3 regions of the Streptomyces sp. NPDC102437 genome follow, and region 3 is predicted to be linked to each of the others. Evidence: riboswitches for the same ligand, from Rfam matches in the RefSeq annotation. Region 3 holds a riboswitch; each other region holds the start of a gene.
The links. Region 3 has a riboswitch for cobalamin ahead of ACIRJP_RS15480 (ribonucleoside-diphosphate reductase subunit alpha). Riboswitches for the same ligand answer to the same signal wherever they lie in the genome.

Region 1: linked by a shared signal. The riboswitch ahead of ACIRJP_RS23895 (prenyltransferase/squalene oxidase repeat-containing protein) and the one ahead of ACIRJP_RS15480 (ribonucleoside-diphosphate reductase subunit alpha) in region 3 are both predicted to bind cobalamin.
Region 2: linked by a shared signal. The riboswitch ahead of ACIRJP_RS05500 (FecCD family ABC transporter permease) and the one ahead of ACIRJP_RS15480 (ribonucleoside-diphosphate reductase subunit alpha) in region 3 are both predicted to bind cobalamin.

What each region holds. Positions count from the first base shown of each region.
Region 1 is NZ_JBIWKI010000019.1:26,210-36,246, reverse strand. It holds gene ACIRJP_RS23920 (urea transporter) at 1-711, opposite strand, end outside; gene ACIRJP_RS23915 (hypothetical protein) at 1,253-1,438, shown strand; gene ACIRJP_RS23910 (ferredoxin) at 1,609-1,842, opposite strand; gene ACIRJP_RS23905 (aldehyde dehydrogenase) at 1,842-3,302, opposite strand; gene ACIRJP_RS23900 (MBL fold metallo-hydrolase) at 3,582-4,622, shown strand; cobalamin riboswitch at 4,827-4,962, shown strand; gene ACIRJP_RS23895 (prenyltransferase/squalene oxidase repeat-containing protein) at 5,072-6,346, shown strand; gene ACIRJP_RS23890 (SCO2322 family protein) at 6,343-7,029, shown strand; gene ACIRJP_RS23885 (energy-coupling factor transporter transmembrane component T) at 7,026-8,210, shown strand; gene ACIRJP_RS23880 (ABC transporter ATP-binding protein) at 8,207-9,919, shown strand; gene ACIRJP_RS23875 (ECF transporter S component) at 9,916-10,037, shown strand, end outside.
Region 2 is NZ_JBIWKI010000003.1:114,594-124,630, forward strand. It holds gene ACIRJP_RS05490 (ABC transporter substrate-binding protein) at 1-143, opposite strand, end outside; gene ACIRJP_RS05495 (ABC transporter ATP-binding protein) at 159-944, opposite strand; gene ACIRJP_RS05500 (FecCD family ABC transporter permease) at 944-2,053, opposite strand; cobalamin riboswitch at 2,153-2,286, opposite strand; gene ACIRJP_RS05505 (hypothetical protein) at 2,687-3,361, shown strand; partial or broken gene ACIRJP_RS05510 (amidohydrolase) at 3,441-4,062, opposite strand; partial or broken gene ACIRJP_RS05515 (cytosine permease) at 4,108-5,085, opposite strand; gene ACIRJP_RS05520 (DUF2877 domain-containing protein) at 5,006-5,722, opposite strand; gene ACIRJP_RS05525 (GntR family transcriptional regulator) at 5,939-6,586, opposite strand; gene cynR (transcriptional regulator CynR) at 6,648-7,556, opposite strand; gene ACIRJP_RS05535 (carbonic anhydrase) at 7,767-8,366, shown strand; partial or broken gene ACIRJP_RS05540 (cytosine permease) at 8,495-9,150, shown strand; partial or broken gene ACIRJP_RS05545 (aspartate/glutamate racemase family protein) at 9,174-9,826, shown strand; gene ACIRJP_RS05550 (hypothetical protein) at 9,890-10,037, opposite strand, start outside.
Region 3 is NZ_JBIWKI010000010.1:177,240-187,276, forward strand. It holds gene ACIRJP_RS15480 (ribonucleoside-diphosphate reductase subunit alpha) at 1-1,821, opposite strand, end outside; cobalamin riboswitch at 1,963-2,104, opposite strand; gene mctP (monocarboxylate uptake permease MctP) at 2,261-3,895, opposite strand; gene ACIRJP_RS15490 (DUF3311 domain-containing protein) at 3,892-4,146, opposite strand; gene ACIRJP_RS15495 (GntR family transcriptional regulator) at 4,372-5,136, opposite strand; gene ACIRJP_RS15500 (extracellular solute-binding protein) at 5,417-6,700, shown strand; gene ACIRJP_RS15505 (carbohydrate ABC transporter permease) at 6,800-7,792, shown strand; gene ACIRJP_RS15510 (carbohydrate ABC transporter permease) at 7,789-8,619, shown strand; gene ACIRJP_RS15515 (glycoside hydrolase family 3 protein) at 8,627-10,037, shown strand, end outside.

The DNA of each region.
Region 1 (10,037 bases), on a different contig from region 3:
GATCCTGTCCGCGGGCAGCCCCGCCGCACAGGCGGTGAGCAGCGCGAGAACGCTACCGCAGACCGCCGCGAGGGCCGCGGTCCGGGAGGCGACGAGGAGCCCGGCGAGCAGGATCAGGCCCGCGTACCAGTTGTCCAGGAAGAAGATCTGGCCGAGGTTGTTGCAGAAGGCATGCCACGCCTCGGCGGCCGTCAGCTCGGTGAACCCCGGAACCCGGGCGGCCACGCCCGCGGTGACCGGGGCGCCGGGCAGTGCGATCGTCAGCGCTCCGGCGACCAGACAGTAGGGGGCCGTCAGGACCGGCAGCCCGAGCGGAACCAGGAGCCGCCCGGCGGCAGCGGTCAGCACCGAGCAGACGACCGCGCCGAGCACGACCGGCACGGCGGTCTGCCACGAGGCGCCGAGCCGTACTGCGAGGGCGATTCCGGTCAGGCAACCGCAGTAGCCCTGAAGCCCTTTGCCCACTGGCTGCCGGTCGGCCCCCAGCAGGACCGCCGCCCCGGCGGACGAGGCGGCGCCGAGCAGGCCGTACACCCCGATACGCCAGCCTCCGGCGAACAGCGCGAGCGTGAACAGCAGCCCGGACCAGGGGCTGGAGACGAGTGCCACCTGGGCGACGCCGCGCAGTTGCACGAGTCCGGCGCGGAGAGAGGACCGGTCCGGTCCCGGCACCGCCCGTTCTCCCTGCGCCGCCTGTTCCGCTGCGGGCATGTCATCTCCTTTGAGGACATGGCGAATTGACCCGCATCCGCCCGGCACCCCGGGGATCGGGACCTTGATCAACAATCTGTTGAGACGGTACGCCCGGTAACAACGCGACAACGGCGCCCAGTTGGCGCGTCCCGACGTGACGACACGAACACGGTCAGACATGTCCGCAGATGAGGGGCGCGCCTGAAGGGCGCCCGGCGGGGTGTCTCGGCTCCACGTCCGAGGGATCCTTGGTCAGAGGTTGAACGTTTCGTACCTGTTGCTTGACCGATCGTTTGACGGAACAGGGAAGTCGCAGCCGCACGCCTTCCCGCACACTCAGGGATTTCGACCGGGAACACGTACGCATTACCGGCGCCGATAAATGCCGGGTCGCCCGACGCGCCGCGGCCCCGCACCACTTCAACGGTAAAGTCGTCCCGGCAACACGCACGACCCCGTCGCCGGTGTGCGCGCGCCGCACCGCCCGCACACCGACGACAGGGTCGGACCGCGGCCACCGAAGCGGGACCGCGGAAATATTCACCCGGGGGAGGCAGCAATGCTATTCGCCTACATCTTTTCCGCCGCCATCGCCGTAGGGACCGTTTTCTATATCGTTCACCTTTTTCTCCGCGACCAGATGATCGATACACACGGCCGGGAGATTCGGGCCCTGGTGGAGGACGTTCGCCGCGTCGCCGAATATGACGGCAGTTCCATCACCATTGAATACCGTCTCTCATGACACGAGGACGGCGAAACCAAGTACGCGGAGGGCAGGGAAACCATCCTTGCCCGCCGCTCTTCTCAGGTACACAAGGGCTGCGAGATCGATATCAAGTACCTGGATGACGACCACATTTCATTCGTCTTCGACAAGTGACCCGCCGGACGGCCCTCGGTCCTCCTCGGCCCTCAGTCCTCCGGCGGAAAGACGACCTCCCCCGTCCCGGTCAGCGTGATCGTGATCGCCTCGACGGGGCACCCCTCGGCAGCCGTGAGGACCTTCTCGTCGGCATCGGTCTCCGGGTGCGACGGGCGCGACTGCCGGGCGGAGTCCAGCGCGAACCGGCCCGGCGCGTGGTTCAGGCACATCCCGGAGCCGATGCAGATGCTCCGGTCGACCTCGACGGCCCAGCGGTCCCCCATCACGCCCCCTCGTATCCGGCCGGCAGGTGGATCATCTTGTGCTCGAAGTACTCGCCGTACCCCTCGGGTCCGAACTCCCGCCCCAGGCCGGAGTTCTTGTAGCCGCCGAACGGGCCGAGCATGTCGAGGCTGAAGGTGTTCACGCTGTACGTGCCCGTCCTGACCCGGCGGGCGATGTCGATGCCGCGTTCGGTGTCGGCGGTCCAGACACTGCCGCTGAGGCCGTAGTCGGAGTCGTTGGCGATCCGTACGGCTTCGTCCTCGTCGCCGTACGGCAGCAGGCAGATGACGGGGCCGAAGATCTCCTCGCGGGCGATGCGCATGGAGTTGTCCACGTCTCCGAAGAGGGTCGGCTCGACGTACCAGCCCCGCTCCTGGGACGCCGGACGTCCGCCACCGGTAAGGATCTTGGCGCCCTCGTCCTGCCCGATCCTGATGTAGTCCAGCGAGCGTTGCTGCTGGCGTCGCGCGACCAGCGGGCCGAGTTCGGTGGCCGGGTCGAGCGGATCGCCCACCTTCAGCGCACCCGCCGCGGCGGCGAACGCCTCGGCCGTCTCGTCGTAGCGGGAGCGCGGTACGAGAATGCGGGTCTGGGCCACGCACGCCTGGCCGTTGATCATCCAGGCGAAGGGGACGATGCCCGCCACGGCGGTGTCCAGATCGGCGTCGGGGAGGATCACGGCGGCGGACTTGCCGCCCAGCTCCAGGGTGACCCGGGTGAGATTGCGGGAGGCGACCTCCATCACCCGGCGCCCGGCGGCCACCGACCCGGTGAACGACACCTTGTCGACGCCGGGGTGCCCGACCAGGTACTCGCTGACCTCGCGGTCGGCCGGAAGGATGGAGAGCACGCCCTCCGGCAGTCCGGCATCGGCGGCGATCTCGGCCAGGATGTAGGCGTCCAGCGGCGATTCGGGCGAGACCTTGAGCACGGCGGAGCAGCCGGCCAGCAGCGCGGGCGCGAGCTTGGCGGCGGCGGTGAACTGCGGAACGTTCCACGGCACCACGGCCGCGACCACCCCGACCGGCTCCCGCCGCACCAGCAACGGCCCGAGCGCCCCGCTCCGCCGCTCCTCGTACGCGAATTCGCGGGCGACGGTGATCGCCGAGTCCCACACCATCATCGCGGCGAGGGCCTGCACCATGACGCTCGACGTGTACGGCGTGCCGTTCTCCGAGCTGATGACCCGGGCGATCTCCTCGTACCGGACGGCGAACGCGTCCTTGATCCTGGTCACCACCGCGATCCGCTCGTCCAGGCTCATCCTGGGCCAGGGCCCCTCGTCGAACGCCCGCCGCCCGGCGGCGACGGCCGCGTCCACGTCCGCCTCACAGGCATGGGGCACCCGGCCGATGACCTGCTCGGTGTGGGGCGAGACGACCTCGATGGTGTCCCGGCCCAGCGGATCGACCAACTCCCCGCCGATGAACAGTTTTCCGTGTTCGACAAGCTCGGTCATGACTGCTGCCTCCCGCGGCGCGGTGCGTTGCCCGAATCGACGTCCGGTCCGGGTCGACATCCGACTCGATGTCCGACCGGGTGTCCGACTCAGGATCTGACTCTGTGTCAGAACTGATACCAGTTCCAGTTCCAGTAGTCCACGTCCGTGACAACACCCCGAACCAGATGGTCGACCGGGGCTACTACTGGAACAAGTTCTCGTTACAGTGGGCCCGACGCGCCCACACGCGGGCGCGACGGATCGCAGCCGCACGTCGCCGAGAGAGATGGGGACCTCATGACGCAGGTGACCGACCACGGCGGGGGCGTGCACAGCATCAAGGTGCCCATCCCGGACAATCCGCTCGGCCACACCCTCGTGCACGTCCTGGACACCGATCGGGGACCGGTCCTGATCGACACCGGATGGGACGACCCCGAGGCCTGGGACACGCTCTGCGCCGGACTCGCCGCCGTCGGTACGGAGATGGCCGACATCCACGGGGTGGTCATCACCCACCACCACCCCGACCATCACGGGCTCTCCGGGCAGGTGCGCGAGGCCTCCGGGGCCTGGATCGCCATGCATGCGGCGGACACCGCGATCGTGCGCCGTACCCGGGAGTCCGAACCCGGCAGGTGGCTGACGTATCTCGCGGCCAAACTCACCGCGGTCGGAGCGCCCGAGGCGCATCTCGCGCCGTTGCGGGCCGCCGCGGCCGACGGGGGCCGGATGCGGACGCTGCCAGGGCTGCGGGCCGCGCTCCCGGACCGCGAGATCGTCCCCGGTGAGCTGCTCGATCTGGCGGGGCGCAGGCTGCGGGCGATCTGGACGCCGGGGCACACGCCGGGGCATGTGTGCCTGCACCTGGAGGAGGAGCACCCCGGCAGTCTGCCGGGCCGGGGGCGGCTCTTCTCGGGGGATCACCTGCTGCCGGGTATCAGCCCGCACATCGGGCTGTACGAAGACCCGGACGACGCCACGGCCACCGACCCCCTCGGCGACTACCTCGACTCGCTGGAGCGGATCGGCCGGCTCGGGGCCGCCGAGGTGCTGCCCGCCCACCAGTACGCCTTCACCGATGCGGCGGGGCGGGTACGGGAGCTCCTCGGGCATCACGAGGAACGGCTGACCGGGCTGCTCGGGCTGCTGGCGGAGCCGCTGACGCCGTGGGAGCTGGCCGAGCGGATGGAGTGGAACCGGCCCTGGGAGCAGATCCCGCACGGCTCCCGGAACATCGCCGTCTCGGAGGCGGAGGCGCATCTGCGACGGCTGGTGAAGCTCGGGCGCGCGGAGGCGGTGGCGGGCACCGATCCCGTGACGTACGTCGCGGTGTGAGGGGTGGAGTGCCTCGCGGTGTTGGCGGTAGCGTCCGGTGGCGTGCGCTGCTGTGCGAGGCGTGGCGGTCCGGTGGGGTGCGGCGCGGTGTGACGGTCGCGTGCCTCGCGGCGCGAGCGCGGCCTGCGGTGCGGAGCGGAACGGCGTGATGTACGTCTCGGTGTGATCAGGGGCGCTCCTCCCGGCCCGGACCCCGCCCGGACCCGCCCGGTACAGTGTGCGGGTCGTCATCATGCCCGTTCAGGGGGAAGCCGGTGCGAATCCGGCACTGACCACGCAGCCGTGAACCGTCTTCGCAGGCGGTGAGTCGGAATGCCCTGTCCGCGGTCGTGACCGGCTCGGACCACCGGATCCCCCGGTGGTCGGCACCGTCGAGGTATACGGAGCCGGAGCCTGGTGCCTGAGCGTGCCTGTGCCCGGTTCACCCCGCAGGAGAGGCCCCGCCCGCCATGACCGTACGTCGCAGCGCAGCAACGCTCGCCGCCACCGCCGCCGTGCTCTGCGCGGCCGCTGCGCCGGTCGCGGTGGCAGCGCCGTCCCCGTCGCCCTCGCCGTCCGTCGCGCTGCCTTCCGGGCTGTACGGCACGGCGGACCCCACCTACGACGGCGTGTGGCGGCAGTCGATGGCCTTCCTCGCCCAGCGGCTCGAAGGGGTCACCCCGGCCGCGAAGTCGGTGGAGTGGCTGATCTCCCAGCAGTGCGCCGACGGTTCCTACGCCGCGTTCCGGCCCGATACCGCCAAGCCGTGCGACGCGAAGACCGTGCGGGACACCAATGCCGCCGCGGCCGCCACCCAGACCCTGGTCGAGGTGGGCGGGCACCGCGAGACCGTGAACAACTCGGTGCGCTGGCTGAAGTCCGTGCAGAACGAGGACGGCGGCTGGGGCTACACCGCGGGCGCGCCCAGTGACGCCAACTCGACCTCCCTGGTGATCGGCGCCCTCGCCCGCCAGGGGCAGCGGCTCGCGGACATCACGACGCCCGGCGGCAAGACCCCCTACGACCCGCTGCTCACGCTCGCGATCCCGTGCGGCGGGAAGGACGGTGGCGCCTTCGCGTACCAGGCCGACAAGAAGGGCGGGCTCGCCGCCAACGCGGACGCCACCGCGGCCGCCGTGCTCGGCACGATGGGCAAGGCGATGGCGGTCGGGAACAACGCCGCGGGCAAGGCGCCCAGTTGCCGGCCCGGTTCCGGGCTCACGCCCGAGCAGGCCGCCCAGAACGGCGCCCACTACCTCACCGGTGCCCTCGCCGGCAGCGGCCACCTGAACCAGGCGCCGATGCCCGGTGCCACCGACACCACCCCGCAGCCCGACTTCGGCAACACCGCGGACGCGGTCGTCGCGCTCTCCGCGGCCGGCCACCAGGACAAGGCGGCGGGGGCCATCTCCTGGCTGAAGAAGAACTCCGCGGACTGGGCCGCCCAAAGCGGCCCCGCCGCCTACGCCCAGCTGATCCTTGCCGCCCACGCGACCGGCGACAACGCCCGGGACTTCGGCGGCGTCGACCTGGTAGCCCGGCTGAACGCGGCCGGCCCCGAGCCCGCCGCCGTGGTGACGCCCGACCCGTCCGCCGACACCGGGTACGAGCCCACGGAGAAGGACCAGGTCCACAGCGGCGACGACGTGATCGGGGGCGTGTGGTGGTACATCGGCATCGGCCTCGTCCTCGCCGCGATCGCGTTCTTCCTGATCAGCGGTCGCCGGAAGAACAGGCAGCCGTGAGGCGCGCGGGACGGACCACCGCGCTGCTGGTGGTCCTGGGCGCCGTCTGGGCCCTGCTCGGCGCGGTACCGGCCCAGGCGGCCGGCTACCGGTACTGGTCGTTCTGGGAGAGCGCCGGCTCCGACTGGACGTACGCCACCCAGGGCCCGTCCCTGGTCCGGCCGGACGACGGGGCGGTGCAGGGCTTCCGGTTCTCGGTCAGCGAGGACTCCCAGGACTCGGCGAAGCCGCGCCGCGCCCCCGACTTCGCGAAGATCTGCGCGGACACCCCGGCGAAGGACGGCACCAAGCGAATAGCGCTCGTCATCGACCCGGGCACGGCCGCGGACGCCCCGGCCGGTGAGACGCCGCCCGCGCCGCGTACCGCGTGTGCGCGGGTCGCCCCGGACGCGAGCGCGGCGGAGGCGCTCGCCTCGGTGGCGAAGCCGCTGCGCTACAGCAGCGACGCGATGCTCTGCGCCATCACCGGCTACCCGGGCTCCGGCTGCGGCGAACAGGTCTCCGGCGACGGGCAGGGCACGCCCGCCGGATCGGCGTCCGCCTCGGCCACACCGGCCGGATCCGCCGCGTCCTCCGGTTCCGGCGGCTCCTTCGGCCCGTCCGCCGGGGTGCTCGTCGGTGTCGGTGCCGTGCTTCTGCTCGGCATCGCCGCGGTAGTGCAGTCCCGCCGCCGCCGCGGATGACCGCCCAGACCGGCTCCGCGGTCCTGGCGCGCCGTCGTCCGCTGCGCGCCCCCGAGGCGACCCGGAGCAACGCCCTGCCCGCCGGGGCGTGGTGGCTGTGGGCGCTCGGACTCGCCACCGCCGCGTCCCGGACCACCAATCCGCTGCTGCTCGGGCTGCTGATCGCGGTGGCCGGCTACGTGGTCGCCGCGCGTCGTACGGACGCGCCGTGGGCCCGTTCGTACGGGGCGTTCATCCGGATCGGGCTGTTCGTCGTCGGTGTGCGGCTGGTCTTCTCCGTCTTCCTCGGTTCGCCGATCCCCGGTACGCACACGGTGTTCACGCTCCCCGAAGTGCCGCTGCCCGACTGGGCGAAGGGGGTCAGGATCGGCGGCCGGGTCACCACCGAGCAGCTGCTCTTCGCGCTGTACGACGGGGCGAAGCTGGCCACGCTGCTGATCTGCGTCGGGGCGGCGAACTCGCTCGCCAACCCGGCCCGGCTGCTGAAGTCGCTGCCGGGCGCGCTGTACGAGGCGGGGGTCGCCGTCGTCGTCGCGATGACGTTCGCGCCGAACATGGTCGCCGACGTGATGCGGCTGCGCACCGCACGGCGGCTGCGGGGCCGTGCGACCGGCGGCATCAAGGCGGTCCTGCAGATCGGACTGCCGGTCCTGGAGGGCGCGTTGGAGCGGTCGGTCGCGGTGGCCGCGTCGATGGACGCGCGCGGCTACGGGCGTACCGCCCAGGTCCCGCCCGCCGTCCGCCGCACCACGAACGTCCTCACGCTCGGCGGGCTGCTCGGAGTGTGCGCCGGTACGTACGGGCTGCTGGCCGCGCAGGGCGCGGTGTACGGGCTGCCGGTGCTGATCGCCGGGCTCGTCGCCGCCATTGCCGGGCTGCGGCTCGGCGGGGCCCGCTCGGTCCGTACCCGCTACCGGCCCGACCGGTGGGGCGCGCGGGCCTGGCTGGTCGCGGGTTCGGGTGTCGCGGTGGCGGGGGCGATGATCTGGGCGGGCGTTGTCGACGAGTCGGCGCTGCACCCCGGGGTCGTCCCGCTGGTCGCGCCGGTGCTTCCGCTGTGGCCCGCGGCGGCGGTGCTGATCGGGCTGCTGCCCGCGGTGGTGGCGCCGGTGCCGCCGGTGGGTGCGGTGGGCGCGGTGGGCGCGGCGGCGGGTGCGGCGAATTCCAAGGAGATCCAGTGATCCGGTTCGAGCAGGTCTCGGTGCGGTACGAGGGGACGGAGCGCCCCACCCTGTCCGGGGTCGACCTGACCGTGCCCGAGGGCGAGCTGGTGCTGCTCGTCGGCCCGTCCGGGGTCGGCAAGTCGACGCTGCTGGGTGCCGTTTCCGGTCTGGTGCCGCACTTCACCGGCGGCACGATGAGCGGCCGGGTCACGGTCGACGGGCGTGACACCCGTACCCACAAACCGCGTGAACTCGCCGACCTCGTGGGCACGGTGGGCCAGGACCCGCTCTCCCACTTCGTCACCGACACGGTCGAGGACGAGCTGGCGTACGGCATGGAGTCGCTGGGCCTGGCGCCCGACGTGATGCGGCGGCGGGTCGAGGAGACCCTGGACCTGCTGGGGCTCGCCGGCCTGCGCGACCGGCCGATCGCCACGCTCTCCGGCGGTCAGCAGCAGCGGGTCGCGATCGGTTCCGTCCTCACCCCGCACCCGAAGGTCCTGGTCCTCGACGAGCCGACGTCCGCCCTGGACCCGGCGGCGGCCGAGGAGGTCCTCGCCGTGCTGCAACGGCTGGTGCACGACCTGGGTACGACGGTCCTGATGGCGGAGCACCGGCTGGAGCGGGTGGTGCAGTACGCGGACCGGGTCGTCCTGCTGCCGTCGCCGGGCGCCGCCCCGGTCGTGGGCGGGCCCGCGGACGTCATGGCCGTCTCCCCGGTCCGCCCGCCGGTCGTCGCGCTGGGCCGGCTGGCGGGGTGGGAGCCGCTGCCGCTCTCGGTCCGCGATGCCCGGCGCCGGGCGGCGGACCTGCGCGAACGGCTGGCGGCGGTGCGTCCTCCCGCTCCGGGGCCGGTGGCCGCTCCCGCCCCGGTGCCGCTGAGCCCTTCCCCCGTGCGGCGCGGTGTGCTGGCCCGGCTGCTGGGGCGCGGCGCGCGGACCGCCGAGGTGCCCGAGCCGGTCGCCGACGTCACGGCCCGGGTTGGACGGCTCGGCGTACGGCGCGGGCGCGTCGAGGCACTGCGCCGGGTGACGCTCACCGTCGCCCCCGGCGAGACCGTCGCCCTGATGGGCCGCAACGGCGCGGGCAAGTCCACCCTGCTGGCCACCCTCGTCGGCATGGTCGAGCCCACCACCGGCACCGTCCTCGTCGGCGGCCGGGCCCCGCACCGCACCCAGCCGCGCGAGATGGTGCGCCGGGTCGGGCTCGTACCGCAGGAACCGCGCGATCTGCTGTACGCGGACACCGTCGCCGCCGAGTGCGCCGCGGCGGACAGCGACGCGGGCGCCGCCCCCGGCAGCTGCCGGGCCCTGGTCTCCGAGCTGCTGCCCGGCGTACCGGACGACACCCATCCACGCGATCTTTCCGAGGGCCAGCGGCTCGCGCTCGCCCTGGCCGTCGTGCTCACCGCGCGGCCCCCGCTGCTGCTCCTGGACGAGCCGACCCGTGGCCTGGACTACGCGGCGAAGGCCCGGCTGGTCGGGGTGCTCCGGGGCCTCGCGGCCGACGGCCACGCGATCGTGCTGGCCACGCACGATGTGGAGCTCGCCGCGGAACTGGCGCACCGGGTGGTGATCCTCGCCGACGGGGAGGTCGTCGCGGACGGGGAGACCCGGCAGGTGGTGGTCTCGTCCCCGGCGTTCGCCCCGCAGACCGCGAAGATCCTCGCCCCGCAGGAGTGGCTGACCGTGGCCCAGGTGCGCGCCGCGCTGGGAGAGCCGTCATGAGCGGGCGCCAGGTGCGGCCGGTACGGCTCGGGCCGCGCGCGATCGCCGCGCTCGTTCTCATCAGCGCGATCGGGGTGGTCGCGTTCGGCTGGCCGCTGCTGGCCGGCCCCGGTGCCGG
Region 2 (10,037 bases), on a different contig from region 3:
TTCTCGATGGTCACCGGGTAGTGGCCGTCCCCGTTCCGGGCAGCGGTCTTCTCTTCCTGGCGGGTGGGCACGTCCGCACCGCAGCCGGTGAGGAGCAGGGCGGCCGCGAGTGCGAATGCGGCGGGGCGTGCGAGCTCGGGCATGGTGGGAGCGGCTCCTCAGGAGTCGGATCGTGCGGGGCGGAGGCGGTCGAAGAGCAGCTGTACGGCGCCGGTCTCCGGATGCGGGACGCGGTGTGCCCGTACGCCGAAGACCTCGGCCAACAGCGCGGGGGTGAGCACATCGTGCGGGGCGCCGGACGCGACGATCCGGCCGTTGTCGATGACGTGGAGCAGGTCGCAGTGGAGTGCGGCGAGGTTGAGGTCGTGCAGCGCGGTGAGGACGGTCAGTCCGCTGCGGCGTACCAGGGCCAGCACTTCCAGCTGCTGTGCGATGTCCAGGTGGTTGGTCGGTTCGTCGAGCACCAGCAGCCGGGGCCGCTGGGCCAGTGCGCGGGCGATCAGCACCCGTTGTTTCTCGCCGCCGGAGAGTGTGAGGAAGCCGCGCTCGGCAAGGTGGCGTGCGCCGACGTCCGCCAGGGCGGTCTCGCACACGAGCCGGTCCTCGTCGGTGGTCCGGCCCATCGACCGCTGGTGCGGCATCCGGCCCATCGCCACGACCTCGGCGGCCGTGAAGTCGAATTCGGCGAACGCCTCCTGGGGCAGTGCGGCAAGCAGGCGGGCCCCTTCGCGCGCGCTCATGCCGTACAGGTCCTCGCCGCCGAGCCGCACCGTGCCCGAGGAGGGGCGCAGCGCCCGGTAGACGCAGCGCAACAGGGTTGACTTTCCACTGCCGTTGGGGCCGACCAGACCAACGAGCTGCCCCTCCCCCGCTCCCAGCGTGGCGTCCTCCACCAGCCGTGCCCCGGCGATCTCGACCGTCAGGGCATCGATGTCGATCCGCATCACGCGCCTCCGAACGTATAGGAGCGGCGGCGCATCAGCAGCACGAAGCACGGCACGCCGATGACCGCGGTGACCACGCCCACCGGCAGTTCGGCGGGCGCGAGCAGCACCCGGGAGAGGATGTCCACCCAGATCAGCAGAACGGCGCCCGCCAGTGGGGCGACGGCCAGCAGCCGGCGGTGGTCGGCGCCGACCAGCATCCGTACGGCGTGCGGCACCATCAGGCCGACGAAGCCGATCGCCCCGCTCACCGCGACGACCGCCCCGGTGACGGCCGCGGAGACCAGGAAGAGCTCCTTGCGCAGCCGTCCCGCGTCCACGCCCAGCGCGGCGGCGGTCTCGTCGCCCATGGCCAGGGCGTTCAGCCGGCGCGCCGACCAGGCGAGGTGGGCGAGGCCGCCGAGCACGGCCCCCGCCGCGATCGGCACGGAGGCCCAGGTGGCGCCGCCGAGGCTGCCGAGCATCCACATCATCGCGGAGCGGGCGGCCTCGCCGCGTTCGGCCGCGAACACCATGAAGGTGGTGACGGCCGAGAAGCCGTAGTACATCGCGGTGCCCGTCAGGACGAGCCGCAGCGGGGTCAGGCCGCGGGCGGTGCGTGCGATCGCGTACACCAGCACCATGGCGAGGAGCGCGGAGAGGAACGCCGCCGTGGAGAGCGCCCAGATGCCCAGCGTTCCGAAGGCGCCGAAGATGAGCACGGCATTGGCGCCGACGGCCGCGCCCGAGGAGATACCGAGGACGAACGGGTCGGCGAGGGCGTTGCGGACCATGGCCTGCACGGCGACGCCGATGGCCGCGAGTCCGGCCCCGACGACCGCGGCCAGCACGGCGCGCGGAAAGCGCAGTTCCCAGACGATGGTGTACGCCGGCACCTGCTCGGGGGTTATCCGGCCGCCGGTCAGCCCGGCCCACAGGCAGTGCAGCACTTCGCCCCAGGAGAGCCCCGATGCTCCGATGCCCGCCCCGCAGACGAGCGAGACCAGGAGCACGGCGCACAGGGTGGCCAGCAGCAGTGGCAGCGACACGCGCCGGGGCGGCGCGGGCCCGGCCGCGGCGCGGGAGGTGCGCGGGGGGACGGCGGGTTTGCGGTCGATGGGTGTGGCCACGGGCGGTCGCTTTCGCCTCGGGCCGTGCACCTACGTGATCAAGGAGCAGCCCGGACGCGAAGCGCCCTGCGCAGCACCACTCGCAGTCCACGGCGAATTGACAGGAGCCTTCACCGCCGCGGGTAATCGGGCTTACGGCGCCCGATGTCGGGCTCCGCCTACCGTTGCGGGTCAGCGCCGGATTTCGACCGGACTTCCCCCGCGGGGCATGTGCAGCTTATAGCTCGCGCGGACAGGTGGTGCGGGACACCCCCACAACGAAGCGGGCGCATGCCTCCGTGCGACCGGCCGGCCCGTTCCGGGGCCGATTCGTGGCGCTCCTGCCTGAGCACCCGACGGTCGCGGTACGGTGCTCAGTTCCGTGATGCGTCCGGGTGGTCGATCCGGGTCGGGAACGGGTCTCCGGTGTCCGAGTCGGCCACGAAGAGCGGTGTCGACCGGCCATGCTCAGGTACCCGTTGACACGCTGCGTGAGGCTGAATCCGTACCCGTCGGGGGTACCCGCGTTTCCCGCGAGCGGGCGCGACGTGCTGAAGGTCCGCGTCGGCCGCCGGCTTCGTACGACCGCCGAATAGGATCCCGGTGGCCGAGCGGGATGCCTGGCGATGGCACGGCAGGGTGAGGAGGGGCGTCGTGGGTCCCATACCGGGTGCGCGGGAAGAGCTGGACCGGCTGGGCCGAGCGCTGCGGGCGCAACTGGTCGAGTTGATCGACGACTTGGCTCCCGGCAGTGATCTGCGCCTGCTGTTTCTCGACGAGCCGCGCATCGTCGACTGGCATGAACCGCTCCGCCACCAGTACTCGGCCGGCTGCTTCGTCGGGAAGCGTCGCGCGAACGTCAGTGGCGCCGCCATCGCGTCTCGCGCGGTCGCCCTGCTCGACTCGGCGGGCTGGGAGTGCGCGACGTCTCAGGAGGACGCCGATGGGACGCCCCGAATCGTGGTCACCGGCCGCCACGACGGCTGCAGCATCGAGGTCCGTGCGATCGAGCACGGGCCCAACGTGTCGTTCAGCGGGCAGACGCCGGCGATGGCCCTGTACGAGCCGGAGGAGTTCCGGTGGCCGGAGCCGGTGCGCACGGCCGATACCCTCACGGCCGGATTTGTGCTGTGCTACGAGTGCGACGGTCTGGGTTGGTGTCCCGGGTGCGGGGGACGCGGCTGGGTGCACGACGAAACCCATGGACGGAAGAACTGCCCGGAATGCCGGCGGAGTCGCGCCTGCGTGATCTGCCGGGGTGCGGCACAGCTTCCCATCTCCGATCTGTCGACGTATCAACGCGGCCATTACCCCGAATTGGGCCTGTAGCGAGTCGTCGTACGTCTGCCTCGCCCGGGGGAAGCAGGCCGCAATCCTCATGTGACCGTTCGATCTCTGCCTCCGTCACACGACACGCGTCGAGCGTGGTGAGGCCCGCCGCGTGTATCAGCTCCCCCTCGCGTCCGATCGGCTTGACCGTGCCTCCGGAGGAGTCGGTGCCCGCCACCACCAGGATCCCCATCTGGTGGGCCGTTCGCACCGCTTCCTTCAGGACCGGCAGATACGCACGCCCGCGCTCGGCCAGCACCGGGTTCGACGAGTCGACGGGTCCGGCGATCGCGCTCAGCGTCGGGGTGAAGGCGGTTGCCCTGCGCCTCATGTCGTGCAGAGTGCGCTCACCCACGAAAACGCCGTGCTCCAGGGAGCGCATGCCGGCCCGGACCGCGTCGTCGCAGCCGCGCTCGCTGTAGCTGTGGCACAGCACGCCCTTGCCGCCGCGCCGTGCCGTCGCCACGACCTCGTAGAGCTGCTCGTACGAGTAGACCTGGGCCAGCGGGTCCTGTTCCGGCAGGCCCGCGCGCTCGTTGACGCGCGTCTTGATCACGTCGGCGCCGCGGGCGAGGTTCACCTCGACGACCCGGCGCAGCGCCTCGGCGGAACGGACGCCGCCCTTCGACCGCGCGAGGGGGGTGAGGTCCGGGTCGGCCAGGATTGGGTCACCCAGGGGACTGCGGGACGAACACACTGAGGACGACCAGCCAGTCGAGGAAGTGGTTCCAGACCCCGGCGAGTGCGGCGGCGGTTCCGATGATGCCCAGGACCAGGGTCATCAGACGCATCCGGGTGTTGGTCAGGTGCGACCAGCTCAGGGCGCCGTTGTAGAGGCAGTGGCTGCAGACCGAGCCGAGATTGACGAAGACGAACACCGCGGCGAGGGTGCTCAGGAGGGCTCCGTGGCCGCTGGTGAGGATGGGCAGGAAGTTCCCGCCGACGGTCGGGGCCGAGGCGATCGCTCCGGCCGCCACGACCAGGCCGCCGGTGATCTGGGCGACGAGGCTGGCTATGGGGAACGCGGTCGCGGTGGCGAGGACTGCTTCCCTGCCGTTCCTGGACCATCGGGTGAAGCCGGCGGTCATGGTGCCGGAGTCGGCGAAGGTGGCCATGATGAGCGAGACGGCGGCGCCGAAGGTCAGTGTGCTGTTTCCCGGGGCGCCCTGGTAGTCGAAGACCGCGCCGAGGTCGTGGTCCCTGGCGACGATGACGAGGGCGATCACACCGACGACGATGAACAGGGGTGCGGCCACGGCGCCCAGCCATGACAGGGCGCGGATGCCCAGATACGTGATCGCGATGAAAGCGGCCCCGGCAGTACGGCGACCAGTTGCTCGTGCCGGCCGAAGGCATGGTGGAGGGTGGCGCCGGTGTTGGGCGATCTCCTCCTCGACGGGGACGTTGTCACTGAAGAGCATCACGTGCAGGTTGTTCTCCAGGGCCTCGCGTCCGGCGTAGGCGCCGTTGACCGCGATCACCGCGAGGTTGGCGTCCGGGTTGTGCGCCGCGGCCGCCGCGACAGTCCGGTGGGTGACCGCGTGGGCCCCGCCGGCCGGCTTTTTGTGCACGAGGAGGGCTTCGACCTCGGTCAGCGCCTGCTCGGTGTCGGTGTCCTCACGGGTTACGAGGACGATCACGAGGTCACCGTTGGTGGCGGCCGCGAGCTCGGTCGTGAGGAGACCGAGGTTGTTCAGCACGCCTTTGTTCGTCTCGGTGCCCATGGCCACGAAGGCATGGTCCACCCCGTCCAGGGTGTTGGCCTTGGTGGAGATGGACATCAGCTACACCGAGTCGAAATAGGTGTTCTTCTTGATGACTGCTGTGATGCTCACAGCGAACCTCGCAGTTCCTTTCCAGGTGGAGTCCGGTCAGCAGGCCGGACAGGGTGTCGGTGCCGGAGGTGTGGCCGATGGCCAGCGCGCGGCGGACCGGGTTGCGGAGGGTTTCGGTGACCTGCGCCTCGCTGCGTCCGGCGGTCGCGGCGAGGGCGTGCAGTACCGCCGGCCAGGGGTCGCGTACGCGCCCGGCCAGGGCTTCGCGCAGGGTCGTCAGGCTCAGCAGCGTCGTCCGCCCGGGGCGGTCGCCGAGCACTGCGGCAAGGGTGCGGGCGAAGGGGCGCAGGCGGGTGCCGGTCAGCGCGGACAGCAGGGCAGGTCCGGTGAGGAAGTCGTCGCCGGACATGCTGGTGATGCTGACGGACGGTGACTTCGTCAGCGAGAACTGGGGGACGGCCGAGCAGCGGGACATTCTCACGGCCTCACCGGAGGCGATCTCCCGACTGGCCTTCGCCGAGGGGCCGATGAAGCCGAAGGTCGACGCCGTCGTACGGGTCGCCCAGGCCGGCGGGCGGGCTCTCATCGGTCCCTCGAACGGCTCGACGACCTCCTCGACCGGAACATCGGCACGGAGATCCGCCCGGATGTCCCGGACGGCATCGTCTACGCCTGAGGGCCAGAATCCTTCGTCTGGATCAGGCAAGGGCAGGGACCGGGGCACGCGAGCCCGGCATGATCCGGACGAAAGGCCCTGGGGGCGGCCCACCGACGGGCGCGCCGCCCCGGCCCGCCGCTCCGGTCAGTCCCTGGACCTGCGTCGCGCGGCGGCCGCGTTGCGGCCTGTCACCAGGTGTGCGCCGGCCAGCCGTTCGACGGTCGCGACATCCCGCTCCGCGATCGCCTGGTACAGCCCTTCGTGCTCCTGCGCGACGCCCGTCAGGTCGTCGTGCTGCCCAAGCAGCCAGCGCATCCTGCTTTTAAGGGTGCTCTGGAGCTCGTTCAGGAGTTCGTTGTCGGCGAGCTCGGTCACCGTCTCGTGGAAGTCGGCGGCGGCACGGTGGGCCCGTACGGCGTCGCCCTTCTCCGCCGCCTTCAGCTCGGTGTCGAGATCGGAACGGAGCTTTTCCAGTCCCGCGCGGGTGCGCCGCTGGGCGGCGAGCCGGAAGGTCAGCGTCTCTAGCGCCGCTCGTACCTCGTCCAGGTCCTCGACGTCCGCCGGTGTGAACTCCCGTACAACGGCCCAGGTCCGCGGCCTCGGCGTGACCAGCCCCTCGGTGACCAGTGCCTTCAGGGCCTCTCGGATGGGCAGCCTGCTCACACCGAGCTCCGCGGCGAGCTCACGCTCTACGAGTTTGCTGCCCGGCTCACGCACACCGTCGATGATCTCGTCACGCAGCAGGCGCGTGACCCGCTCCGACTCGGGCTCGAACTCCCCAGACCCTGTCATGTCCTCGATTCTCTCATCACTCGAAGTCGTTGTTCGGTTCGCCGTCCACGGGACGGGTTTCTCAGGCCGGTGCGTAGCCGCGCGCGCGGACCAGATCGTGGGCGATCCGGGTGAAGGCGCGCGCGGCAGCGCTCTCGTAGGCACTCTCCCGGTGCAGCAGGGTGGCCACGCGGGCGGGCAGCGGAGGGTCGATGGGAATCGGCCTGAGATGCGGGTGGTCGTCCGTCACCGCGTCGGGCAGCACGGTGGCCAGCAGGCCGGTGCGCCGGACGATCTCCGTCAGGGCCTGAATGGTGTTGGCCTCCACAGCGATCGGCGGGCTGACACGATGCTGCGCGAAGTAGCCGTCGATGTGGATCCGGGTGGCGAAGTCGGTGCTGAGCAGCGCGAGTTGCTGGTCCACCAGGTCACGTACCGGCAGCGGCCGGTCGCCTCGGTCCTGGGCGCGGTCCGTGGTGACGACGAGGCTGAGGGTCTCGGTGAACAGCGCGGTCGCGGTGATGCCGGGCAGATGGGTTCCGGCGAAGGCGATGCCGAGATCGAGGTCGTCGGCCAGCAGGCTCGCCTCGATGCGGTCCTGGGTCATTTCCCGCAGGTCCAGCGTGATACCGGGATGGTGCGTGTGCAACGCCTCCACCAGCGGGCCGATCAGGTACGCGGTGAACGTCGGCGTCACCGCGAGGCGCAGATGCCCCCGGGAGAGGTCGGCGACATCGAGTACGGCACGGTCGGCGGCGGCCAGCTCGCGCAGCGCCCGCTGCGCGTAGTGCACATAGGCCTCGCCCGCGTCGGTGGGGCGGACGCTGCGGCCACTGCGGTCGAGCAACTGGACACCGACGAGGCGCTCCAGCTGCTTGATCTGCTGCGACAGCGTCGGCTGGGAGATGCGCAGCTCTTCGGCGGCGCGCGTGAAGTTGCCGTGCTCGGCCACCGCGATCAGATAGCGGAGGTGACGTAGTTCCGGACCCATGCTCCAAGTATAGAGAAACCCAATCGATATCCCCACGAGTGCGTCTCGCCGCCTATGACCGCTGCCGGCAGGGGTGCCTGCTCACACCCTTAAGCCATTGATGTGATCTATGAAGATTATGGATAGCAAGACTTGGACACTATAGGTGGAGCTCATGCATGGTGGATCTCGTCAGCCCGCCTGGCCGACATTCACCGAAGGGACTGACCGATGCACGACCTCACGGACGGCCTCGCGCGTTTCCGCCGCGAAGTCTTTCCGGCAAAGGCGGAGCTCTTCGCCGACCTGGCCACCACTCACCGGCCGAAGACACTGTTCATCGGCTGCTCCGACGCCCGAGTGGTCCCCGAACTGATCACACAGAGCGACCCGGGCGAGCTGTTCGTCATCCGCACGGCCGGCAATCTGGTCCCGGCCCACTCCGCCGGCCCGGACGGCATCGCGGCCAGCATCGAGTACGCCGTCACCGTGCTGCGCGTGACCGACATCGTCATCTGCGGCCACTCCTCCTGCGGCGCGATGACCGCCCTTGCGGAGGGCCACGACCTGAGCCCGGCGCCAGGCGTCGCCGGCTGGCTGCGGCACGCGGACGCCGCGATGGCCCGTGCCGCCGCCACACCGGCCGAGTCCGGACCGGCCAAGGTGGCCACCCTGGTGCGGGCCAACGTGGCCGCACAACTGCAGAACCTCACCACGCAGCCCTCCGTGGCCCGCGCCCTGACCCACCGCACACTCACACTGCACGGCTGGGTCTTCGACATCGCCACCGGGACCATCGATCCGGTCGACGCCGCCCTGGTAGCGGCCTGACGACCCCCACAACCACCCGTCGCCCCCCACCCCCACACGCGAACCCGCCCGGCCGCCGCCCGAGGCCGGTGCACCGAACCGAAAAGGAACCCCCTCATGGTGCACGCCCAGTTCGACCCCACCGCCCGCCGGTGAACATGCTGTTCTTCGCCGTGATCGTCGCGGTGCTCAGCGGAGCGCAGTTCGAGCTGGACGGGCACGTCATCACCAGCCCCACGGACATCGTGCGAACGATTCCGAACATGTTCCTGCTGGCCATCGCCTCACTCGCGCTCATCGCCCTGACCGTCGCGGTGAACCTGATGGCCAACTTCGTGGCACCCATCTACGCCCTCGTCAACCTCTTCCCGCAGCGGCTGAACTTCCGCCGGGCCGGCATGGTGAGCGCCGTCGTGGGCCTGGTGATCCTGCCGTGGAACCTCTACAACAGCCCGGTCGTGGTGAACTACTTCCTCGGCGGGCTCGGGGCCCTGCTCGGGCCGCTCTTCGGTGTGATCATGGCCGACTACTGGCTGCTGCGGAAGGCCCGGGTGAACGTGCCCGACCTCTACAGCGACGCCGCGCAGGGCGACTACCACTACCGCCACGGTTTCAACCCTGGGCCTTCGTCCTCAGCGCCGCGATCGCCGTCGTCGTCACGCTGGTGCCGTTCTTCAGCGCCGTGGCCGGATTCTCGTGGTTCGTCGGCGCGATCCTTGCCGCCGTGCTGTACGCGGCGATCGCCGACCGCAGCATGCAGACCCGCGACGTGGACGGCGAGTCCATCGCCGTCGCCGCCGAATAAACCGTCCAGCAGAGAGCCGAACCATGCGCATCCTCGTTGTGAACGTCAACACCACGCAGTCCATCACCGACTCGATCGGTCGGTCGAGGGCAACTACGAGAGCTACCTCGCCGCCGTCGCCGTGATGGAGGCCGTCCGCGCCCATCCGGAGCCGTTCGACGCCGTGATCCAGGCCGGGTACGGCGAACACGGCCGGGAAGGGCTGCAGGAGCTGCTCGACGTACCGGTCGTCGACATCACCGAGGCGGCGGCCAGCACCGCCCAGTTCCTGGGCCGCACCTACTCCGTGGTCACGAGCCTGGACCGTACGGTCCCACTGATCGAGGAGCGCCTCCACGCCGCCGGCCTGAACGCCCGGTGTGCCTCCGTGCGCGCCAGCGGAATGGCCGTACTCGACCTGGAGCGGGACGAGAAGACCGCCGTGGACGCCATCGTCGAGCAGGCCGCCCGTGCGGTGGAGGAGGACCGCGCCGAGGTGATCTGTCTGGGGTGCGGCGGCATGTCCGGTCTCACCGAGCGCGTCATCGAGCGCACCGGGGTTCCCGTCGTCGACGGGGTGACCGCCGCCGTGACGATCGCCGAGTCCCTCGTCCGCCTCGGCCTGAGCACCTCCAAGGTGCGCACGTACGCGACGCCTCGTCCCAAGAAGATCCTCAACTGGCCGCCGCGGGTGTGACGCCGCCGTCCAACGCGCGGCGTGACGACGCGAGCGGAGTCCCGGGCGAGCGGGGCCCGCGCGCTACCCAGGAAACGGGGAGACCGCCTGTCCGTCGGTCAGCGCGTTGAGCCGTGCGGCCGCGTTGTCGTCGAGGAAGAAGAGCGTCATGGCTTGGCCGTTGTGCCGGACATGGAAGCGCCGGTCCCCGTGTTCCAGTTCGTCGATGAGA
Region 3 (10,037 bases):
CCCGCTCTTCGCGACCCGGGCGCGCAGCGCCTCCCACCGCTCGGGCCAGTTCAGCTCGGTGTCGTAGTGGTCGGGGTGCAGCACACCGCGCGCCGCCCGCGTCTGCGACCAGGCCGGCAGCGGGCCCGAGCGCTCCGCGAGCTCGCAGGACGACTCGTACGCGGCGAGCATGATCCGCTCGGAGATCTTCGTGGAGAGCGCGCGGGCCTCGGGGGAGTCGAAGGGCAGCCGCAGCTTGAAGAAGACATCCTGGAGACCCATGGCGCCCAGACCCACCGGGCGCCACTTGGCGTTGGAGCGGCCGGCCTGCTCGGTCGGGTAGAAGTTGATGTCGACGACCCGGTCCAGGAAGGTCACGGCGGTGCGGACGGTGGCATCCAGCCGCTCCCAGTCGATGCCGCCGTCGGCGACGAACGCGCCGAGGTTGACCGAGCCCAGGTTGCAGACCGCCGTCTCGCCGTCGTCGGTGACTTCGAGGATCTCGGTGCACAGGTTCGACGAGTGGACGACGGTGCCCGGCTCGGCGGTCTGGTTCGCGGTCCGGTTGGAGGCGTCCTTGAACGTCATCCAGCCCTGGCCGGTCTGGGCGAGGGTGCGCATCATCCGGCCGTACAGCTCACGGGCGGGGATCGTCTTGCGGGCCAGGCCCTGGGCCTCGGCGGCCCGGTAAGCGGCGTCGAACCCGTCGCCCCACAGGTCGACGAGACCGGGCACGTCGGCGGGCGAGAACAGCGACCAGTCGCCGTCCGCGTCGACCCGGCGCATGAACTCGTCCGGGATCCAGTGCGCCAGGTTGAGGTTGTGCGTACGCCGCTGGTCCTCACCGGTGTTGTCGCGCAGCTCCAGGAACTCCTCGATGTCCGCGTGCCAGGTCTCCAGGTAGACGGCGGCGGCGCCCTTGCGGCGGCCCCCCTGGTTGACCGCGGCGACGGAGGCGTCGAGCGTCTTCAGGAACGGCACGATGCCGTTGGAGTGCCCGTTGGTGCCCCGGATCAGCGAACCGCGGGAACGGATGCGGGAGTACGACAGACCGATGCCGCCCGCGTGCTTCGAGAGCCGGGCCACCTGGTGGTAGCGGTCGTAGATCGAGTCGAGCTCGTCCAGCGGGGAGTCCAGCAGGTAGCAGGAGGACATCTGCGGGTGCCGGGTACCGGAGTTGAAGAGCGTGGGGGAGGAGGGCAGGTAGTCGAGCCGGCTCATCAGCCCGTACAGCGCCGCCACTTCGTCCACGGCGCGCTGCGAATCGTCCTCGGCCAGTCCGGCCGCGACCCGCAGCATGAAGTGCTGGGGCGTCTCGACGACCTGGCGGGTGTGCGGGTGGCGCAGCAGATAGCGGCTGTGCAGGGTCCGCAGCCCGAAGTAGCCGAAGCGGTCGTCCGCGCCGTCGGCCAGCGAACGCTCCACCAGCGCGTCGAGGGCGGCCGCGTGCCGGGCGACGAACTCGGCGGTCCGGTCCGCGATCAGGCCCTCGCGGTGGCCGACCGCGACCGAGGCGGAGAAGGAGACCGCGCCCTGGCCGGCCGCCTCGTCCGCGATGGCGAGGGTCAGCAGCCGGGCGGCGAGCCGGGAGTAGGCGGGGTCCTCGGAGATCAGCCCCGCGGCGGCCTCGGTGGCCAGCGACCGAAGCTCGGCCTCGTCGGCGCGGGCGCTGCGGCCGCGCAGCGCGGCGGCGGCGACCCGGCCGGGGTCGGTGTCGGGCAGATCGGCGGTCAGTTCGGTCAGGGTCCGCAGCAGTGCGGTTCCCGGTCCGTCCTGTGCGGCGGCCTCGGACTCGGCTGCTGCGGACGCGGCGACTGCCGGATCGGCTGGCGCGATGGTCACGTGGTGCTCTCCCTCGCTCGGCTCGGGGCCGGCGGGGATCGGGGCAGCCCTGCGGGCGCGCAGACCCGGAGCAGGGCAGCACTTCGCACGGCGTCCACCGGCCCAACCGCGAGGCCCGGACGTCTGGGCATCCGGTTCGGTCGAGCCGGATGCGCTGCCGGCAGGTCATCGGACTGACTCGGGGGTGCACAAAAGCGCACTGAATACACCGTTGCGGGACAGTTCCGGATTCACACCGGATTCCCCTGCGGCGACAGCGAGGACGAGCATACATGTGGGGGCTGCCCGAAGAGGCAGCCCCCACATGTTGTGTCGGTCGGCAAATACCGGGACCACAGGACGCGTTCTGCGGCCCTTTCGGGCAGACGGCGGACGGGCCAGTCGCACCCCTTCGGGAAAGGGGCTCGACGGGCCGTTGGCAGGCCATGGGCCGCGGTTGTCAGTGGCCGCTCGGAGCGCCCGCCGTGGCCGGCGGGAGTTCCACCTCGACGCCCGGGTCGCCCGCGTCGGCGGTGTAGTCGGCCGGGGACGTCTCGTCGGTTCCGGCGGGTGCCTTCACGGCGTTCAGGACGAAGGTGAGCACCACCGTCACCACCACGTTCAGCACGAACGCGGTGAGGCCGATGTAGCCGATCTCGCCGATTCCGGGGATCTCCTTGGACGAGCCGCCGAAGTGCTTCTGCGTCGGCGAGGCGACCCCGTACGCGGCCACCGTCCCGTACACCATGCCGACCGCCCAGCCGGCGAGCAGCGCCCAGCGGTGGAACCAGCGGGTGAACAGGCCGCCGACCAGGGCCGGCATCGTCTGGAGGATCCAGATGCCGCCGAGCAGCTGGAAGTTGATCGCGACCGTCTTGTCCATGGTGAGGACGAAGGCGAGTGCGCCGACCTTGACCAGCAGCGAAACCAGCTTGGAAACCTTGGTCTCCTGCTCCGGGGTCGCGCCCGGCTTCAGGAAGTCCTTGTAGATGTTGCGGGTGAACAGGTTGGCCGCGGCGATCGACATGATCGCGGCGGGTACCAGCGCGCCGATGCCGATGGCGGCGAACGCGACGCCCGCGAACCAGTCCGGGAACATGTTCTCGAACAGCTGCGGGATGGCCAGCTGCCCGTTGTCCACCTTGATCCCGGCGGCGATGGCCATGAAGCCGAGCAGCGCCAGCAGGCCCAGCATCAGCGAGTACAACGGCAGGATCGTGGTGTTGCGCCGGATCACGTTGCGGCTGCGGCTGGAGAGCGTCGCCGTGATCGAGTGCGGATACATGAACAGCGCCAGCGCCGAGCCCAGTGCCAGGGTGGCGTAACCCCAGTGGCCCGCCTCGCCCGGCGCGAGTCCGGCCACCGGTTTGCCGGCCGCTGCGTTCTTCTGCGAGAACGCCTCGCCCGCCTTGGCGAAGATGTCGTCGAAGCCGCCGAGCTTGATCGGGATGTAGATGATCGCCACCGCGATGACCAGGTAGATCAGCCCGTCCTTGACGAAGGCGATCAGCGCGGGTGCCCTCAGCCCGGACGAGTAGGTGTACGCGGCGAGCACCGCGAACGCGATCAGCAGCGGCAGGTCCTTGATGAACCAGTGGGTGTTCTCGCCGCCGCCGACGCCCATCACGTCCAGCACCGCCTGGATGCCGACCAGTTGGAGCGCGATGTACGGCATCGTGGCGAGGATGCCGGTGACGGCGACCGCCAGCGACAGGCCCTTCGAACCGAACCGCCCGCGGACGAAGTCCGAGGTGGTGACGTACCCGTGCTTGTGCGAGACCGACCACAGCCGCGGCAGGAAGGTGAAGATCAGCGGGTACACGAGGATCGTGTACGGCACGGCGAAGAAGCCCGCCGCGCCCGCGGTGTAGATCAGCGCGGGCACGGCGACGAAGGTGTACGCCGTGTACAGGTCGCCGCCGAGCAGGAACCAGGTGACCCAGGTGCCGAAGGAGCGCCCGCCCAGGCCCCATTCGTCGAGGCTGGCCTCGTTCTCGGCCTTGCGCCACCGCGCCGCCAGGAAGCCCATGACCGTGACGGCCACGAAGAAGAAGATGAAGACGCCGAGCGCGACGCCGTTCACGCCGTCCTTCATGCCGACGCACCCCCCTTGCGGGCGCGCTGGTCACGCTGCCACAGCTTGTACGCGATCATCGTGAGCGCGGTGGAGATCAGCACCCAGAGCATCTGGTACCAGTAGAAGAACGGAATGCCGATGAAGGTGGGGTCCACCTTCGCGTACGAACTCACCCAGAGCATCGCCACGAACGGCGCGACGAGACAGAGGGCGATGACCACCCGCACCGGTGTGACGGTGGGTGGTTTTCCTTCTGGTCCTGCTGGCATGTGGCGACTCCGTCCCCTCGCTGAGCACCTTGTAATGCGCAGGAAATCTAGGGGAGGCTTCCGGTCACCGTCACCCCCCGTCCGCATTGCGGTCCGGCAACGGTCGGCCGAGTGGGTATTCATGCTCGAAATACGGCCAAACGTTCGACAGTTGGTCCGGGCCAAAGTGCGCGAGAGGCCCCCGCGGAGTGATGCGTTCCACGGGGGCCGGTCGATGGTGCGGAGTCAGTCCGTGGGCCGCTTCAGGCGCGCCACGAACTTGTACCGGTCGCCGCGGTAGACCGAGCGCACCCACTCCACCGGTTCGCCCTGTCCGTCGAGTGAGTGCCGGGAGAGCATCAGCATCGGCAGGCCCACGTCCGTACCGAGCAGCCCGGCCTCGCGCGGGGTGGCCAGCGAGGTCTCGATGGTCTCCTCGGCCTCGGCCAGCCGTACGTCGTACACCTCCGCCAGCGCGGTGTAGAGGGAGGTGTACTTCACCAGCGAACGGCGCAGCGCCGGGAAGCGTTTGGCCGAAAGGTGGGTGGTCTCGATCGCCATGGGCTCGCCGCTGGCGAGCCGCAGCCGCTCGATCCGCAGCACCCGGCCGCCCGCGCTGATGTCGAGCAGCCCCGCCAGGGTGTCGTCGGCCGTCACGTAGCCGATGTCCAGCAGCTGGGAGGTCGGCTCCAGGCCCTGGGCGCGCATGTCCTCGGTGTACGAGGTGAGTTGCAGGGCCTGCGAGACCTTCGGCTTGGCCACGAAGGTGCCCTTGCCCTGGATACGCTCCAGCCGGCCCTCGACGACCAGTTCCTGCAGCGCCTGGCGCACGGTGGTGCGTGAGGTGTCGAACTCGGCGGCCAGGGTCCGCTCCGGCGGCACGGGGGTGCCCGGCGGCATGGTGTCCGTCATGTCGAGCAGATGTCGCTTCAGCCGGTAGTACTTCGGGACGCGCGCCGTCCGTGTGGCCGCGCCCGTCTCGTTCTCCGTACTGCCCCCGTCGGCACCCATGGTCCGCCCTCCCGGCGCTTGCGTTGCTGCCGTCACCGGCTCCTCCGTCTGTCGCGGCTCACATGGTGGCACGGTCCGGTCACGGCTGGTCGCCCTCCCTTAGGTGTCGGTCCTATAACGGACGCGAGTGCACTTCTTATACACCCCTTGACACCCTTAAAGGTCTAGGCCAAGCTCCCCGTGCTGGTCTAAACCATTAAAGACCAGGTCCAGCCCCAGCAGTACTCGTCGAATGTCTTCGCGGTGGGCGGGGTTGCAGTATCCCTGAGGAGGGTTTGGCGTGAAGCGCAAGCTCATCGCGGCGATCGGCGTCGCGGGCATGATGATCGGCCTTGCGGCGTGCGGGTCCGACGACGGCGGCGACAGCGGCAAGAAGGCCGGTCCGGACGCGTACAAGGGCCAGACCCTGAAGGTGTGGACGATGTCCGGCTCGAACCCGGACGGGTGGACCAAGAAGGTCACCGAGGAGTTCGAGAAGAAGACGAAGGCCAAGCTGAAGATCGAGGTCCAGGACTGGAACGGCATCCAGCAGAAGGTCACCACCGCCCTCTCCGAGTCCAACCCGCCGGACGTCCTGGAGATCGGCAACACCCAGACCCCGGCGTACGCCAAGACCGGCGGTCTCGCCGAGCTCGGTGACCTGAAGAAGGAGATCGGCTCCGCCTGGGCCGACGGCGTCAACCAGCCCTCCGTCTTCGACGGCAAGCAGTACGCCCTGCCGTGGTACGTGGGCAACCGCGTCGTCATGTACAACAAGAAGGTCTTCAAGGACGCCGGCATCACCGAGACGCCGAAGACCCGCGCCGACCTCTTCAAGGCCTTCGAGGCCATCGAGAAGAAGGGCGACGCCGAGCCGATCTACCTGCCCGGCCAGAACTGGTACTTCTTCGACGGCCTGCTCGTCGGCAAGGACGTCTCGCCGGTCAAGAAGGAAGGCGACAAGTACGTCTCCAACCTGGCCGACCCGAAGGTCGCCGAGGCCATGGACGTCTACAAGCAGTACCAGGCCTTCTCCAAGGCCCCCAAGGACAAGGACGAGGCCACCCCGCAGCAGGCCGAGGTCTTCGCCAAGGGTAAGACCGGCGCCATAATCGCGATGGGCTACGAGGCCGGCACGGCCATCAAGGCCAACCCGAAGATCAAGGACGACATCGGCTTCTTCACCATCCCCGGTGAGACGGCCGACAAGCCCGAGGGCGTCTTCCTCGGCGGCTCGAACCTCGCCGTGGCCGCGGGCAGCAAGAACCAGGACCTGGCCAAGGAGTTCCTGAAGATCGCGCTCTCCGAGCAGAACGACGGTGAGCTGATCAAGGAGGCCGGCTGGTCCCCGAAGAACGACGCCATGCAGAAGTACACCGTCGGCCAGCCCGCCGCCGAGGCCGCCGGTCCGGCCGCCGCCAAGTCCGGTGGCACCACGCCGCTGATCCCGGAGTGGGCGCCGGTCGAGAACCCGCCGAACCCGATCAAGACCTACATGACGCTGGTCCTGCAGGGCAAGTCGCCCGCCGAGGCCGCCAAGCAGGTCGAGGGCGAGCTCAACAAGCGCCTCGGCCAGCAGCAGTAGTCGCAGTAGCGCGTCCCGCGCCGGGGCGGCGGGTCCCGACCCGCCGCCCCGGCTGTACGCACCGTTCCGTGTAGGGCTTTGTTGGAAGAGATGGCGAGCATGGCAGTGCAGACCGAACCCTCGGATGTGGCCAGGACGGCCGCAGTCCGCGGGCAGGACGGGGAACCACCCGTCGGGCAGCACGGGGGCAGCAAGCGGAAGCCGGGCATCGGCGCAGCGCCGTACCTGCTGATGATTCCCGCACTCGCGGTGACGGCGGTCTTCCTCGGGTACCCCCTGGTGAAGAACGCCATGCTGTCGTTCCAGAACCTCAATATGGGACAGCTGATCCAGCATGTCACCGAGTGGAACGGCTTCAAGAACTACCAGGAGATCCTCACCGGAGAGGACTTCTGGAAAGTCACGCTCCGCACGATCGTCTTCACCGGCGTCAATGTCGTCCTGATCATGGTCCTCGGCACCCTGGTCGGACTGCTGCTCGCCCGGCTCGGCAAGAAGATGCGGCTCACCCTGATGGCCGGCCTGGTGCTCGCCTGGGCGATGCCGATCGTGGCCGCGTCCACCGTGTTCCAGTGGCTGTTCGCCTCGCGCTTCGGCGTGGTCAACTACGTGCTGGACCAGCTCGGCTGGCACTCGATGGCCGACTACAACTGGACCGGATCGCAGTTCTCCACCTACTTCGTGGTCACCCTGATGATCGTCTGGCAGTCCATCCCGTTCGTGGCGATCAACCTGTACGCGGCGACCACGACCATCGCCAAGGAACTGTACGAGGCCGCCTCGCTCGACGGCGCCGGCGTCTGGAAGAGCTTCACCTCGGTGACGTTCCCGTTCCTGCGGCCCTTCCTCTACGCCACGACCTTCCTCGAAGTCATCTGGGTCTTCAAGGCGTTCCCGCAGATCTTCACCATCAGCGAGGGCGGCCCCAACCGCCTCACCGAGACCCTGCCGATCTACGCCTTCGTCGAGGGCGTCGGCAACCAGCACTACGGCATGGGCGCGGCGATCTCGTTGCTGACCATCCTGATCATGCTGGGGCTCACCTCCTACTACCTCCGCATCGTTCTCAAGCAAGAGGAGGACGAGCTGTGAAGCGCTCACTGTTCGGCCGCATCTGGCCCAACGCGACGGCGGTCATCCTCTTCGCCGGTCTGGTCTTCCCCGTCTACTGGATGTTCAGCACGGCGTTCAAACCGACCGGCGACATCATCACCGAGACGCCCGTCTGGTTCCCGACCGACGTCACGTTCGAGCACTTCAAGACGGCGTACCACGCGCCGGACTTCCTGACCCTGGTCGGGAACTCGCTCACCGTCACCCTGCTCGCCGTGGTCTTCTCGCTGATCATCGCGCTCTTCGCGTCGTTCGCGCTGGCCCGGATGCGGTTCAAGGGCCGCAAAGGCATGATCCTGGTCTTCATGATTGCGCAGATGGCACCGTGGGAAGTCATGATCATCGCGATCTACATGCTGGTCCGCGACGCGGACATGCTCAACAGCCTGGTCCCGCTGACCCTCTTCTACATGGTGATGGTCCTCCCCTTCACGATCCTGACGCTGCGCGGTTACGTTGCCGCCGTGCCCAGGGAGCTGGAGGAGTCCGCCATGGTCGACGGCTGCACCCGCCCGCAGGCGTTCGTCAAGGTGATCCTGCCGCTGCTCGCCCCCGGCCTGATGGCCACCTCGCTCTTCGGCTTCATCACCGCGTGGAACGAATTCCCGCTGGTCCTCATCCTCAACAAGGACCCCGAGGCCAAGACGCTGCCGCTCTGGCTCTCCCAGTTCCAGAGCCAGTTCGGCGACGACTGGGGCGCCACCATGGCGGCGGCCTCGATCTTCGCCATCCCGATCCTCATCCTGTTCGTCTTCCTGCAGCGCAAGGCCGTCAGCGGCCTCACCGACGGTGCCGTGAAGGGATAACGCCGCCATGACCACCCTGATATCCACCACGGACACCGTCACCCGCGACGCGCTCGCCGTCCTGCAGCCCGGCTTCACCGGCACCACCGCCCCGGACTGGGTGCTGCGCCGGGTCGACGAAGGGCTCGCCTCCGTCGCCCTGTTCGGCCGCAACATCCGGACGCCCGAGCAGGTGACCGCGCTCACCGCCCAGCTCAGGGCCGTCCGCGACGACCTGCTCGTCGCCATCGACGAGGAGGGCGGTGACGTCACCCGCCTCGAGGTGCGCACCGGCTCCTCGTTCCCCGGCAACCTCGGCCTCGGCCACGTCGACGACCTCGCCCTGACCCGCGCGGTCGCCCAGGAACTCGGCCGCCGGCTCGCCGAATGCGGCGTCAACCTCAACTGGGCGCCCTCCGCGGACGTCAACTCCAACCCGGGCAACCCGATCATCGGCGTACGTTCCTTCGGTGCCGACACCGGACTCGTGGCCCGGCACACCGCCGCGTACATCGAGGGCCTCCAGGCCGCCGGGGTCGCCGCCTGCACCAAGCACTTCCCGGGGCACGGCGACACCGCGATCGACTCGCACCACGCGATGCCGCGCATCGACGTGGACCTGGAGACCCTGCACGCCCGTGAGCTGGTGCCCTTCCGGGCCGCCATCGCGGCGGGCACCAAGTGCGTGATGAGCGCGCACATCCTGCTGCCCGCGCTCGACCCGGACCGCCCCGCCACGGTGAGCCCGCAGATCCTCACCGGCCTGCTGCGCCAGGAGCTGGGCTACGACGGCCTGATCGTCACCGACGCCGTGGAGATGCAGGCCATCGCCGCGACCTACGGCATCGAGCGGGGCTCCGTCCTGGCGATCGCCGCCGGGGCCGACGCGCTGTGCGTCGGCGGCGGCCTGGAGGACGACGGCACGGTGCTGAGGCTGCGCGACGCGCTGGTCCGGGCGGTGCGCAGCGGTGAACTGCCCGAGGAGCGGCTCGCGGACGCGGCCGCACGGGTACGCGCCCTCGCGTCCTGGACGCAGGGGGCCAAGGGGACGGGTTCGGGGCCGGGCGGGGCAGCGCAGGAGGGGACCGCGCCCGCCACCGGAATCGGCTCCGACATCGGCCTGGTCGCCGCCCGCCGGGCGGTGCTGGTGACCGGATCCGCCGCCCCGCTCACCGAGCCCGCGTACGTCGCCGCCTTCACCTCCGCCTCGAACATCGCCGTCGGCGACGAGACTCCGTGGGGCGTCGCCGCGGAGCTGGGCCGGCTGCTGCCGGGCACGGAGACCGACACGTACAGCAGCGAGACCGAGGCGCCCGCCGCCGCGGTGCTGCGGGCGGCGGGGGAGCGGCGCATCGTCGTGGTGGTCCGCGACGTCCACCGCCACGCCTGGATGGGCGAGGCGCTCGACGCCCTGGTGGCCGAGCGCCCCGACACGGCCG